2 regions of the Variovorax sp. CCNWLW186 genome follow, and region 2 is predicted to be linked to the other one. Evidence: riboswitches for the same ligand, from Rfam matches in the RefSeq annotation. Region 2 holds a riboswitch; the other holds the start of a gene.

Region 1 (6,025 bases), on a different contig from region 2:
CGGCCATTACCGCGCTCACCGCGCAGAACACGCGCGGCGTGTCCGGCATCCACGGCGTGCCGCCGGCGTTTCTCAAGGCGCAGATCCAGGCAGTGGTCGAAGACATCGGCGTCGATGCGGTCAAGCTCGGCATGCTGCATGCGCCCGAGGTGGTCGACGTGGTGGCTTGGGCCATCGATCACTACCGGCTGCCCAACGTGGTGCTCGACCCCGTCATGGTTGCGACCAGCGGCGACCGCCTGATTGCCGCCGAGACGGTGCAGGTGCTGGTGCGCGAGCTGTTTCCGCGCGCCGTGGTCGTCACGCCCAATCTCGACGAAGCTGCGCTGCTCATCGGCCATGCCATCGACGGCATCGATGCGCTCGACGACGCGGCCGAAGAACTGCTGGTGCTTGGCGCGCAGGCCGTGCTGCTCAAGGGCGGCCACTTGCCCGGCGACGAAGTGGTCGACGTGCTGCTGGGGCGCGGCGGTATGCGCAAGCGCCTGGCCTCGGCCCGCATTGCGAGCCGCAATCTGCATGGCACCGGCTGCACGCTGTCGTCCGCCATTGCCGCGCACCTGGCGCTGGGCTTGGCGTTGCCCGAGGCCGTGGAGCGCGCGCGCGCCTACGTGCTCGGCGCCATGGCCGCCGGTGCGAGCGTGCGCATCGGCGAGGGACACGGTCCGCTCAACCACGGTTTTGCGCCAGTGCCGACGCACCGCCTGCCGTTGTAGGCGTCGGCTTGGGCCGGCTGATCCACGCCAGCAGGAAGGTGGCTGCCAGCGTCGGCAGCGCGGCGCCGAACTGGGGCGCCCACTTGGCGGCAGCGTGATAGGCCGCAATGCCGGCAATCCAGATCAGCGCTGCACCAAGGTCGACGCGGCGGTTGTTGCCGACTGATGCTATGGCCCGGCCCGTGCCCAGTCGCCCCAGGATCACGCCGTAGAGCGGCACGAACACCGAGCTCAGCATCAGCAAAAATGGCTCGAGCGTGTGCATGGGCAGCACCAGCGCCAGCCCGGTGCACAGCGCCGCGATCAGCAGGCCCCAGCGGCGCACGCTCCAGCGCGGCAGCAGGCTGTGGGTGGACACTGCACCCGAGTACACGTCGCCGTATGCGTTGTCGAGCTCGTCGATCAGGATCAGGCCGAGCGCCACCAGCCCGCCCTGTGCGAGCAGCAGGGCGGTGACCAGCCCGGTGCCCGGCTCCGCCACGCTCACCACCATCACGCCGAGCGCGTAGCACCAGATGTTGGCCAGCGCGTAGCCGAGCCAGGTGCCGGTGAATGCGCTGCCGAGGCCGCCCCGTCCGTTCGCATTGCGCTTGCCGTGGCGGGCATAGTCGGCCACCAGCGGCAGCCACGACACCGGCATCGCAATCACCAGGTCGAGCGCGCTGAACATGCCCATGCCGCCGGCACCCGGCCGGGCCCAGAAGGCTTCAAGACCCTTTGCCTCGAGCCGCGTTGCGAACTGCCAGGTGAGCCATACCAGCGAAAGCACCACCAGCGGCAGGCCGAAGCGGCTGACGAAGCGCCGCACCAGCTTGACCATGGAACCCGCCAGCAGCGCCAGCAGCACCGCGCCCCAGAGCAGGGTGGTAAGGGCGCCGCCCAGCGGCCCGGTGAGCGTGAGCCCGAACGCCTGCTGGCCGATGGCCTGCGTGCCCTCGCGCATGATCACCAGCTCGAAGGTGGTCCAACCCACCAGCTGCACGATGTTGAGCAGCACCGGCAGCCGCGCGAAGGCGCTGCCGTAGGTGGCGTGCATCAGCCCGGCGCTCGCCAGGCCGGTTTCGCAGCCCAGCCGCGCAGTCCAGGCCAGAAGGCCCGCGCCGAGCAGCGAGCCCAGCACGATCGCAATGGCCGCATCGCGCGTGCCCACCGCCGGCACCAGGTAGGCGCCGATCTGCATCACCAGCAGCCCGACGCCCAGGCTGAACCAGAGCGAGGCGTGGTCGTGCCAGCCGAACACGCGCTGAGACGCGGGCAATGGCGTCAGCGCCTCGTTGGCGGAAGAAAAACTATCGTCGTGTGCCATCCAGTTGCTCCAATGCAAAAGGTTTGGCAGGTGGGCGAGGCTCCGGCGGCGGAGCCATCGCGCGAGACAACGCGACAGGCCGCCGGACCAGCTTCCCTGCGCGAGGATTACCTCAGTCAGGTTCAAAGGGACTCTCTCAGTCAGCCCCGGAACGGATTCCGGTTCGACACCCCTAGCGGTGGTGCTCCGCGCCGTGGCGCAAAGCGGAAACTATTGTACGAGCCTGCGCGCGAAAGCTTCCAAACCATCGATGACGATCTGGATATGCCGCTCGAAGCTGCTGTCCAGCGGCACGGTGCTGCCGTTGTCCCAGCGCACGATGAAGGCCTGGTTGGCCAAGAGAGGCAGGTTGCGCGTGAGCACCGGGTGATCGAGCGGGCGAATGGTGTGGACGCGCTCGCGCAGCTCCTCGGCCCAGGCCTGGGTGTTGTCCGAGGGCAGGGGGGAGAACTCCATCGTCACGAAGCCGAGCATGGCCGCAATCACGCAGTTGTAGGCCTCCAGCAGCGGTTGTCCCTCGAATCCGGCCTCGACCAGGGCCGCGAGCACGCCTTCCACCAGCTCGATGGGCAGGCTGCCGTTCGACACCAGTTGCGCGCCAAGCAACTGCGCCACGTTCGGGTGGCGGCGCACCGCGGCGCGGCAGCGGCGGAACAGTTGCGCGATCCATTCCTGCCAGGCCTCTTTGCCGGGCGGCGGCGTGACATCGGCCATCACCATGGCGGCCACTTCAGCGAGCAGCGCCTCGCGCGTGCTCACATGCCAGTGCACCGTGGCCGGATAGACGCCCAGCCGCGCCGCGATTTCCCGCATGCTGAAAGCGCCGAGGCCGAACTCGTCGATGTGCGCCAGGGCGGCTTCGGCAATGCGCCGCTTCGACAGCGCGCCGCCACCGACGGGCCGGCCGGCGGTCTTGGGTTTGGGCTCGGAGGCGGTCTTTTTCATGGAGGCTGCCATTGTGCGGCGAGGAAATTGATTGTATAAATAATATTAATTGAGCATTGATCAATTAATCGGAGGCGGAAGCCCGCCATTCCACTTTCGAAGGATCAGTCCATGACCGACGCCGCAATCGACCAAGCCCTTGCCGAGGCGCATCGACGCTTCACCGACGGCAACCCCGCGAGCCGGCGCCAGTTCGAGGAGCAGGCGCGCTACATGCCCGGCGCCAACAGCCGCTCGGTGCTTTTCTACGCGCCATTTCCGCTCACCATCGCCAAGGGCGAGGGCGCTGCGCTCTGGGATGCCGACGGCCACCGCTATGCGGACTTCATCGCCGAGTACACGGCCGGCGTCTACGGCCACTCGGCGCCCGAGATCCGCGATGCCGTCATCGAGGCGATGCAAAGCGGTATCAACCTGACGGGGCACAACCTGCTCGAAGGGCGGCTCGCAAGGACCATCTGCGAGCGCTTTCCGCAGATCGAGCAATTGCGCTTCACCAACTCGGGCACCGAGGCGAACCTGATGGCGCTCACGGCCGCGCTGCACTTCACGGGAAGGCGAAAGATCGTGGTGTTCTCGGGCGGCTATCACGGCGGCGTGCTCGGCTTCGGTGCCAAGCCTCTGCCGACGACCGTGCCCTTCGATTTCCTGGTGCTGCCCTACAACGACCCGCAGCTTGCGAGCGAGCAGATCGCCAAGCACGGGCCGGAGATCGCCGCCATCCTGGCCGAACCGATGCAGGGCGCGAGCGGCTGCATTCCGGGGCGTCTCGACTTCCTTCAGGCGCTTCGCGACGGCGCAACGGAGGTCGGCGCGCTGCTGATCTTCGACGAGGTCATGACCTCGCGCCTTGCGCCGAACGGCCTCGCCAATAAGCTGGGCATCCGGTCCGACCTCACCACACTCGGCAAGTACATCGGCGGCGGCATGTCGTTCGGGGCTTTCGGCGGGCGTGCGGACGTGATGGCGCAGTTCGATCCACGCACGGGCTCGCTCACGCATTCGGGCACCTTCAACAACAACGTGATGACCATGGCCGCCGGGTATGCCGGCCTCACGAAACTCTTCACCCCCGAGGCGGCCGGCGCGCTGGCCGAGCGCGGCGAGGCGATGCGTGCGCGGCTCAACGCGCTGTGCGCGAAGGAGGGCGTGGCCATGCAGTTCACCGGCGTGGGTTCGCTGATGAACGCGCATTTCCTCCGAGGGGAAGTGCGGCGCGTGGACGATCTGGCGGCGGTGGACGGACGAGTGCGCCAGTTGCTGTTCTTCCACCTGCTGAGCCAGGGCATCTACGCCTCGCCGCGAGGCTTCGTCGTGCTGTCGCTGCCGTTGCCGGACGCGGACATCGACCGCTTCGTCGCCGCCATCGGCAGCTTCATCGACGAATACCGGGCTTTGCTGCCTAGCTGGAAGTAGTGCCAGCCACGCCCAGCAGCTCGTGCAGCCGGGTGCTGGTGGTCGTGTACTGCAGCGGCACGGCCTTGCCGGGGAACACGATGGCAGTGGCACCCCAGGCGGCCAGCGTCGCCTCGTGAAAGCCGCAGACGATGAGCTTCTTCTTGCCCGGGTAGGTGTTGATATCGCCCACCGCGAACACGCCGCGTTCACGGGTTTCGTACTTTTCGGTGTCGACCGGCACCTGCTTGCGCTCGAGTTCCAGGCCCCAGTCGGCAATGGGGCCGAGGCGGGGCGAAATGCCAAGGCAGGCGACCAGCGCGTCGAGCGGGAGGTCGACCGTGGTCGCGTCGGGCGTGGTGATCTGCAGCTGCTTGCCGTCGAAAGCGGTGGGCTGGCCGACCTTGAACGCCAGCCTGCCTTCGGCGACCAGCGCACGCATCGAAACGACGGTGCCTTCGTCGGCCTGAAAGCCGTCGCGCCGGTGCACCAGCGTGACCTGCTTGGCGATGGCCGTGAGCGCAATGGCGGTTTCCAGCGCGACGTCGTCGCCGCCATTCACCACCACCGTCTGTCCCGCGAAGCGGTCCAGCGAATCGGGATGATAGAAAAGCGAGCTGCCTTCGAACTGCGCAATGCCTCCGATGGCAATGCGCTTGGGCACGAAGGCGCCGACACCGGCCGCGATGAACACGGTCTTGGCCAGGAAAGCCTTGCCCGCCGAGGTCGTCAGCAGCAAGCGCTCATCGGCCTGGCGGGCGAGGGTGGCTACCTGTTCGCCGAAATGAAACTGCGGCTTGAACGGCGCCACCTGCTCCAGCAGCGATTGCGCAAGGCCGCGTCCGCTGGTGACCGGCGTGCCGGGAATGTCGTAAATCGGCTTGTCGCCGTAGAGCGCCACGCACTGGCCGCCCGCGGCGGGCAGCGCATCGACGATGTGGCAGGAAATCTCAAGCAGGCCGAGCTGGAAGGCCTGGAACAGCCCGACCGGACCGGCGCCGATGATGAGGGCGTCGGTTTCGATGGGGGCTGCGCCTGCCGGGTTCAACGGACCAGTTCGCCGATCTTGTCGGTCTTGTCTTTCCACTCTTCGGCGTCGGGGAGGGCCGGCTTGCGCTTGGTGATGCTCTTCCAGCCGTCGGCCAGCGCGAGTTCGGCGTTGAGCTTGATGAAGGCGATCTGGTTGGCCGGGAGGTCTTCCTCGGCGTAGATCGCATTGACCGGGCATTCGGGAATGCAAACCGCGCAATCGATGCACTCGTCCGGGTCGATCACCAGCATGTTGGGACCTTCGCGGAAGCAATCCACGGGGCATACGTCCACGCAGTCGGTGTATTTGCAGCGGATGCAGGCTTCAGAGACGACGTGGGTCATTTGTCTTTTAGCGTCAGTGTGAGGTCGGGAAAACCCCAGATTTTAGGCCTTTGCGGCGGCAGGCTGCACGAGCACGGCCGCAGCGGTCTTGTGAGTGGCCGTATCGACCAGCACCAGGGAGCCCAATGCCCGCGATTGCGTGAAGGGCAGAACGGCCAGCGGCTGCTGCAGCGCAAGCACCACATCGCCGATGGAATTGGCCTCCAGCTGTGCCGTCGGCTCCGATTCGAGCGTCGTGATGTTCACCCGGTCGACGATGCGCGCCACCTTGGCTTTCACCCAGCGATGG
Region 2 (6,025 bases):
TGTGATCGACGGCGTGAAGCAGTTCATCACCAGCGGCAAGAACGGCCAGGTCGCCATCGTGATTGCGGTAACCGACAAAGGCGCCGGCAAGCGCGGCATGAGCGCGTTCATCGTGCCCACCAATGCGCCCGGCTACAGCGTCGCGCGCCTCGAAGACAAGCTCGGTCAGCACAGCAGCGACACCGCGCAGATCAATTTCGACGGCTGCCGCATCCCGGCGGAAAACCTGATCGGTGCCGAGGGCGAGGGCTACAAGATCGCGCTGGGCGCGCTCGAAGGTGGTCGCATCGGCATTGCGGCGCAAAGCGTGGGCATGGCGCGCAGCGCGTTCGATGTGGCGCTGGCCTACGCCAAGGAGCGCCAGGCCTTCGGCGGTTCGATCTTCGAGCAGCAGGCCGTGGGCTTTCGCCTGGCCGAATGCGCCACGCAACTCGAAGCCGCCCGCCAGCTCATCTGGCACGCCGCGAGCCTGCGCGACGCCGGCCGCCCGTGCCTGAAGGAAGCGGCCATGGCCAAGCTGTTCGCGAGCGAAATGGCCGAGCGCGTGTGCAGCGCCGCCATCCAGACGCTGGGCGGCTACGGCTACGTGAACGACTTTCCGCTCGAGCGCATCTACCGCGACGTGCGGGTGTGCCAGATCTACGAAGGCACGTCGGACATCCAGAAGCTGCTGATTCAACGCGCGCTGGCGTGAGCGCCGGTACGCGCCGCCGGCTGCCGGTGCTCCGGACCGCGGCGGCCGTCCTGCTGCTGGCGCTGGCCGTCTGGACGGTAGCCATCGAGCCGCGCTGGGTCGCGGCACGCGTCGAGCCGTTGAGTTCGGCGCATTGGCAGGCGCCCGCCGGACTCAAGGTGGCCATGGCGGGCGATTGGCATCTCACCACGCGCTCGGCATGGCGCATTACCAGCGTGGAGCGCGCCGCGCGCATCGTCGACCAGATCAACGCCGCGCAGCCCGACGTGATCCTGCTGCCCGGCGACTTTCTTGCGGGTTCGGGTGGCGACGAAGACCTGTCGATCGAGGAAATGGCTGCCGTGCTGGGCCGCCTGAAAGCGCCGCAGGGCGTGTACGCGGTACTCGGCAACCACGACTGGTGGCACGACGGCGTGCGCACGGCGCGGGCCTTGTCTGCACAGGGCATCCGCGTGCTCGAAAACGCCTCGGTGCGCCTGCCGGACCATGACATCTGGGTGGTCGGCATCGGCGACGACTCGACGGGCCATTCACAGCCGGACAAGGCACTGGCCGGCGTGCCGAAGGGCGCCGCCACGCTGGTCATGATGCACGACCCCTTCAGCTTCGCGACGATGCCGCCCACCCGCGGGTTGATGGTGGCCGCGCACACGCACGGCGGGCAGATCAGCGTGCCGGGCTACGGCGCCTTGGTCGTGCCGGGGCGCGCGCCACGCGAGTGGGCCTATGGCTGGATCGCGCACAAGGACAAGCGCATGTACGTGACCAGCGGGCTGGGTGTGAGCATTCTTCCGGTGCGCTTCAACATGCGGCCCGAGTGGGTGATGTTCCAGTAAGGCGTCGAAGCCGTGTCATCGTTCTTGATGACAGACAGGACAGCGCCCTTGGCGCAGCATGTCGGTCTCTTCGTCGAAGGTCCTTGCCATGTCCAATTCCAAACCCTTCTTCTTCGCCGCGGCCCTGCTGTGCCTCGGTGCATCCGCCCAGGCGCAACCCGCCGCCATTGACATCGGCACGCTGACCGCGAGCGATGTCGTGCAGCAGCTCTGCGCCGGCACCCTGACCAGCGAGCAGCTCGTGACAGCGTACCTTGGGAAAGCCAAGGAGAAGGCGAGTCTCAACGCCTTCATCCCGCTCGACGAAGCCGGCGCGCTGACGGCCGCGCGTGCCGCCGATGCCACGCGCAAGCGCGGCGGTGCCTGCAAGCCGCTGGCCGGACTGCCGGTGGTCATCAAGGACAACATCCAGGTGCAGGGCCTGCCCGCCACGGCCGGGTCGCCGGCGCTCAAGGGCTTTGTTCCCAAGGCCGATGCGCCGGTGGTCGCCAAGCTGCGCGCGGCCGGCGCCGTCATTCTCGGCAAGACGAACATGCACGAACTGGCCTTCGGCGTGACCGGCTACAACCCCGCATTCCAGACCGGCCCCGAGGTGGGCGTGCGCAACGCCTACGACGTCAGCCGCGTGGCCGGCGGATCGTCGTCGGGCAACGGCGCGGCGCTCGGCGCACGCATGGCGCCGGCGGCACTGGGCACCGACACGGGCGGCTCGGTGCGAATTCCGTGCGCATTCAACGGCTGCGCTTCGCTGCGTCCGAGCATGGGCCGCTATTCGCAGCGGGGCATCGCGCCGATCTCGCACACCCGCGACACCGCCGGGCCGATGGCGCAGTCGATGGCCGACGTCGCACTGCTCGACAGCGTGATCGCGGGAGGCGCCCCGCTGAAGCCCGCCGACCTGAAGCGCGTGCGGCTCGGCGTGGTGCCGGCTTTCTACGCCAACCTCGACGCCGATACGCGCGCCGCAACCGACGCAGCACTGGCCAAGCTGCGCGCGGCAGGCGTCACGCTGGTCGATGTGGAGATGCCGAAGCTCATGGAACTCAATGGCGCCATCGGCTTTCCGGTCGCGCTCTACGAGGCGAACGACGACATGGTCGCCTACCTCGCGAAATACCGCACCGGCATCGACATCGCGCAGCTGACGGCCGGCATTGCGAGCCCGGACGTCAAGGCCACCTTCGAGGCGTTCGTGATTCCGCGCAAGCTGCCGGCGCCGAATGGCACGGTCGACGCCAAGCCGGCCTACGACAACGCAATGCACGTCGCGCGGCCCGCGTTGCAGAAGCTCTACCGCGACACCTTCGCGCAGCACCGCCTCGATGCGCTGGTGTTTCCCACCGTGCCGCGCGTGGCGCCGCTGGCTGCACCCGAGGCCAGCAGCCCCGAGAACTTCGGCGTGCTGATACAGAACACCGATCCCGGCAGCAACGCCGGCATTCCGGGCGTGCAGCTGCCGTCGGGCCTTGGCGCGACCAGCGGCTTGCCTGTGGGATTGGAACTCGACGGGCCCGCCGGCAGCGATCGAAAGTTGCTCGCCTTGGGACTTGCGGTGGAAAACGTGCTGGGCCGCCTGCCGGCTCCAAAGGCGAAGTAGGGCGCTTTAGGCCGTATCAGCGCTGGGCCCAGCCGGCCAACGCCGAGCGGCGTTCGATGCCGAGCTTGTCGAAGATGCGCCGCAGGTAGGTGCGCACCGTCGGCACGCTCACCGCCATGCGGCGCGCGATTTCCTTGTCGGTCAGTCCTTCGCAGACAGCCTGAGCGACCTCCTGCTCTCGCGCACTCAGGGCACTCCACGGCGCTTCGGCGGGCATTTGCACGGCAGCCGCTTTACCCTGAGCACGCTGCAGCGCACCGATGAAAGCCGGCTCGATCAGGTCGAGCAGTGCCTTTTCATGATCGCCGAAATCGCCGCGGCCTTTGCACCGCCAGATGCGCAGGTCGCCCAGCGCCCGGTTGCCCTCGAACGCATGCAGGTTCATGCCCCAGTGCAGTCCGTCGCGCGAAAGAAAGTCGGTGAAGAATTCTGTGTGCATCAGTTCACGCTGCGGCATCACGTCGGTCACGCGCGTCGCGCGGCGGTGCGACTGCAGCACGAAGGTGATCGGGTCATGGTGCTGATGCCATTCGCCATAGCGGTCGAGGTTGGCAGGGTCCATGTTCAAGGCTACGCGGCCGTCGAACTGACCGGTCTCGGCATTCCAGACGAAGGAGGCGAACTGGTCCGCATGCAGCAGGTCGAGCAGCGCCCGGCCGAGTCGCTCGCGAATGTCGCCTTCGCCTCGGTCTTCCGCCAGCAGCGTGAAAACGCCGCGCAGCGCCTGCTGTTCGGAGCCTGTCAGGTACATCGCCGCCTCGTTCTTTTCGTGTGCAGAAACAAGGCTAACTTCTAGCAAGCACTGCGCCAAGGGTGGATCTCCGGAGGCGCCCCGGGGTTGCCCCATCGGGGGCAGGGCCGCGAGGTGTTCCAATAGAGGCCTTCATGAGCGCCACTGTTCCCACCACCGGACCCTGCCCCTGCGGCCGCACGGACCGTCGAGACAAGCCCATCGGCTATGCCCTGTGCTGCGGCCGCTACCTCGAAGACTTCGAGGGCACGCCCGCGCCGGACGCCGAATCGCTGATGCGTTCGCGCTATACCGCCTTTGTGCTGGAGCGTGGGCCCTACCTGCTTGCCACCTGGCACGCGTCCACGCGGCCGGCGTCGATCGAGTTCGAGCCCGGCGTGAAATGGCTGGGCCTGGACATCCGCTCGCGATCGGTGCTCGACGCCGACCACGCAGAGGTCGAATTCGTCGCCCGGCAGCGCAGCAGCACCGGCACCGCCACGCGGCTGCACGAGCGCAGCCGCTTCGTGCGCGAGGGCGATCGCTGGTTCTACCTCGAAGGCGACTTGCAGACCCCTGGTTGACGCGGCGGGCCGAGGCTCGCACAATCGGCCTCGCTCCGGGGTGCACGCATGTGGCGTGCTGAGATGGCAAAGCTGCCGACCCGCGAACTTGATCCGGGTCATACCGGCGTAAGAAGAGCTGCACTCCCTGACTCCGGTCCGCCACCCACCCACCGTGGCGGCCCAAAGTCCACCGAGCGATTGCGGAGCACCCTTTCCCTCAACAAGGAGCGCCCCGCATGAATGCCCCCGACAAGTTCACCTCCCTGCTCTCGCTCACGCGCGAGCCCTTTCCCGCTTCGCACAAGTGCCTGATTCCGGGCAGCCGGCCCGACCTGAACGTGCCGGTGCGCGACGTGCTGCTGACCAACGGCGAGACCGTGTCGCTCTACGACACCTCGGGCCCCTATACCGATGCCAAGGTCGAGATCGACGTGCGCCGCGGCCTGCCCGACGTGCGCGGTGCGTGGGTGCTGGAGCGCAACGACACCGAAAGCTACGAGGGCCGCACCCACCACGCGCTGGACGACGGGGCCAAGAACGAGGACCGCGACGCCCAGCGCCTGGCCGAACTGCGCGCCGGCGCCTCGGCCCTGCAGCGCACTCCGCGCCGCGCCAAGTCGGGCGCGAACGTGACGCAGATGCACTATGCCCGCCGCGGCATCGTCACCCCCGAGATGGAGTACGTGGCACTGCGCGAGAACGGCAAGCGCGAGTGGATGGCCGAATACCTCGCCAACGAGGAGCGTGCCAAGCGCGTGGCCGGCAATCCCATGGGCGCGAGCATTCCGCGCATCATCACGCCGGAGTTCGTGCGCGACGAAGTGGCGCGCGGCCGCGCGATCATTCCGGCCAACATCAACCACCCCGAAGTCGAGCCGATGGCCATCGGCCGCAACTTCAAGGTGAAGATCAACGCCAACATCGGCAACTCGGCCGTCACTTCGAGCATCGAGGAAGAAGTCGAAAAGCTGGTGTGGGCCATTCGCTGGGGCGCCGACAACGTGATGGATCTTTCGACCGGCAAGAACATCCACACCACGCGCGACTGGATCGTGCGCAACTCGCCGGTGCCCATCGGCACGGTGCCGATCTACCAGGCGCTCGAAAAAGTGGGCGGCGTGGCCGAAGACCTCACGTGGGAGATCTACCGCGACACGCTGATCGAGCAGGCCGAGCAGGGAGTGGACTACTTCACCATTCATGCGGGCCTGCGGCTGCCGTTCATTCACCTGACCGCCGACCGCATGACGGGCATCGTCTCGCGCGGCGGTTCGATCATGGCCAAGTGGTGCATCGCGCACCACAAGGAGAGTTTTCTCTACGAGCACTTCGAAGACATCTGCGACATCATGAAGGCGTACGACGTGAGCTTTTCGCTTGGCGACGGCCTGCGCCCGGGCTCGGGCGCCGACGCCAACGACGAGGCCCAGTTTGCCGAGCTGCGCACCCTGGGCGAGCTCACGCAGATTGCCTGGAAGCACGATGTGCAGACCATGATCGAAGGGCCGGGTCATGTGCCGATGCACATGATCCAGTCGAACATGGACGAGCAGCTCAAGCACTGCCACGAGGCGCCGTTCTACACGCTCGGGCCGCTGACCA

Evidence for each region. A riboswitch is a leader RNA that binds a small molecule or an ion and turns the genes downstream of it on or off. The one in region 2 is predicted to bind thiamine pyrophosphate.
Region 1: it holds a riboswitch for thiamine pyrophosphate, as region 2 does, so the genes downstream of both, V9K97_RS01875 (purine-cytosine permease family protein) here and thiC (phosphomethylpyrimidine synthase ThiC) in region 2, are expected to answer to the same signal.

The regions. Positions count from the first base shown of each region.
Region 1 covers NZ_JBBCBO010000001.1:377,689-383,713, forward strand. The annotation lists gene thiD (bifunctional hydroxymethylpyrimidine kinase/phosphomethylpyrimidine kinase) at 1-716, shown strand, start outside; gene V9K97_RS01875 (purine-cytosine permease family protein) at 670-2,022, opposite strand; TPP riboswitch at 2,099-2,206, opposite strand; gene V9K97_RS01880 (TetR/AcrR family transcriptional regulator) at 2,233-2,967, opposite strand; gene V9K97_RS01885 (aspartate aminotransferase family protein) at 3,079-4,383, shown strand; gene V9K97_RS01890 (NAD(P)/FAD-dependent oxidoreductase) at 4,370-5,410, opposite strand; gene fdxA (ferredoxin FdxA) at 5,407-5,736, opposite strand; gene V9K97_RS01900 (sulfate adenylyltransferase subunit 1) at 5,779-6,025, opposite strand, start outside.
Region 2 covers NZ_JBBCBO010000007.1:255,413-261,437, reverse strand. The annotation lists gene V9K97_RS11700 (acyl-CoA dehydrogenase family protein) at 1-694, shown strand, start outside; gene V9K97_RS11695 (metallophosphoesterase) at 691-1,530, shown strand; gene iaaH (indoleacetamide hydrolase) at 1,619-3,127, shown strand; gene V9K97_RS11685 (helix-turn-helix transcriptional regulator) at 3,144-3,878, opposite strand; gene V9K97_RS11680 (YchJ family protein) at 4,013-4,441, shown strand; TPP riboswitch at 4,468-4,573, shown strand; gene thiC (phosphomethylpyrimidine synthase ThiC) at 4,660-6,025, shown strand, end outside.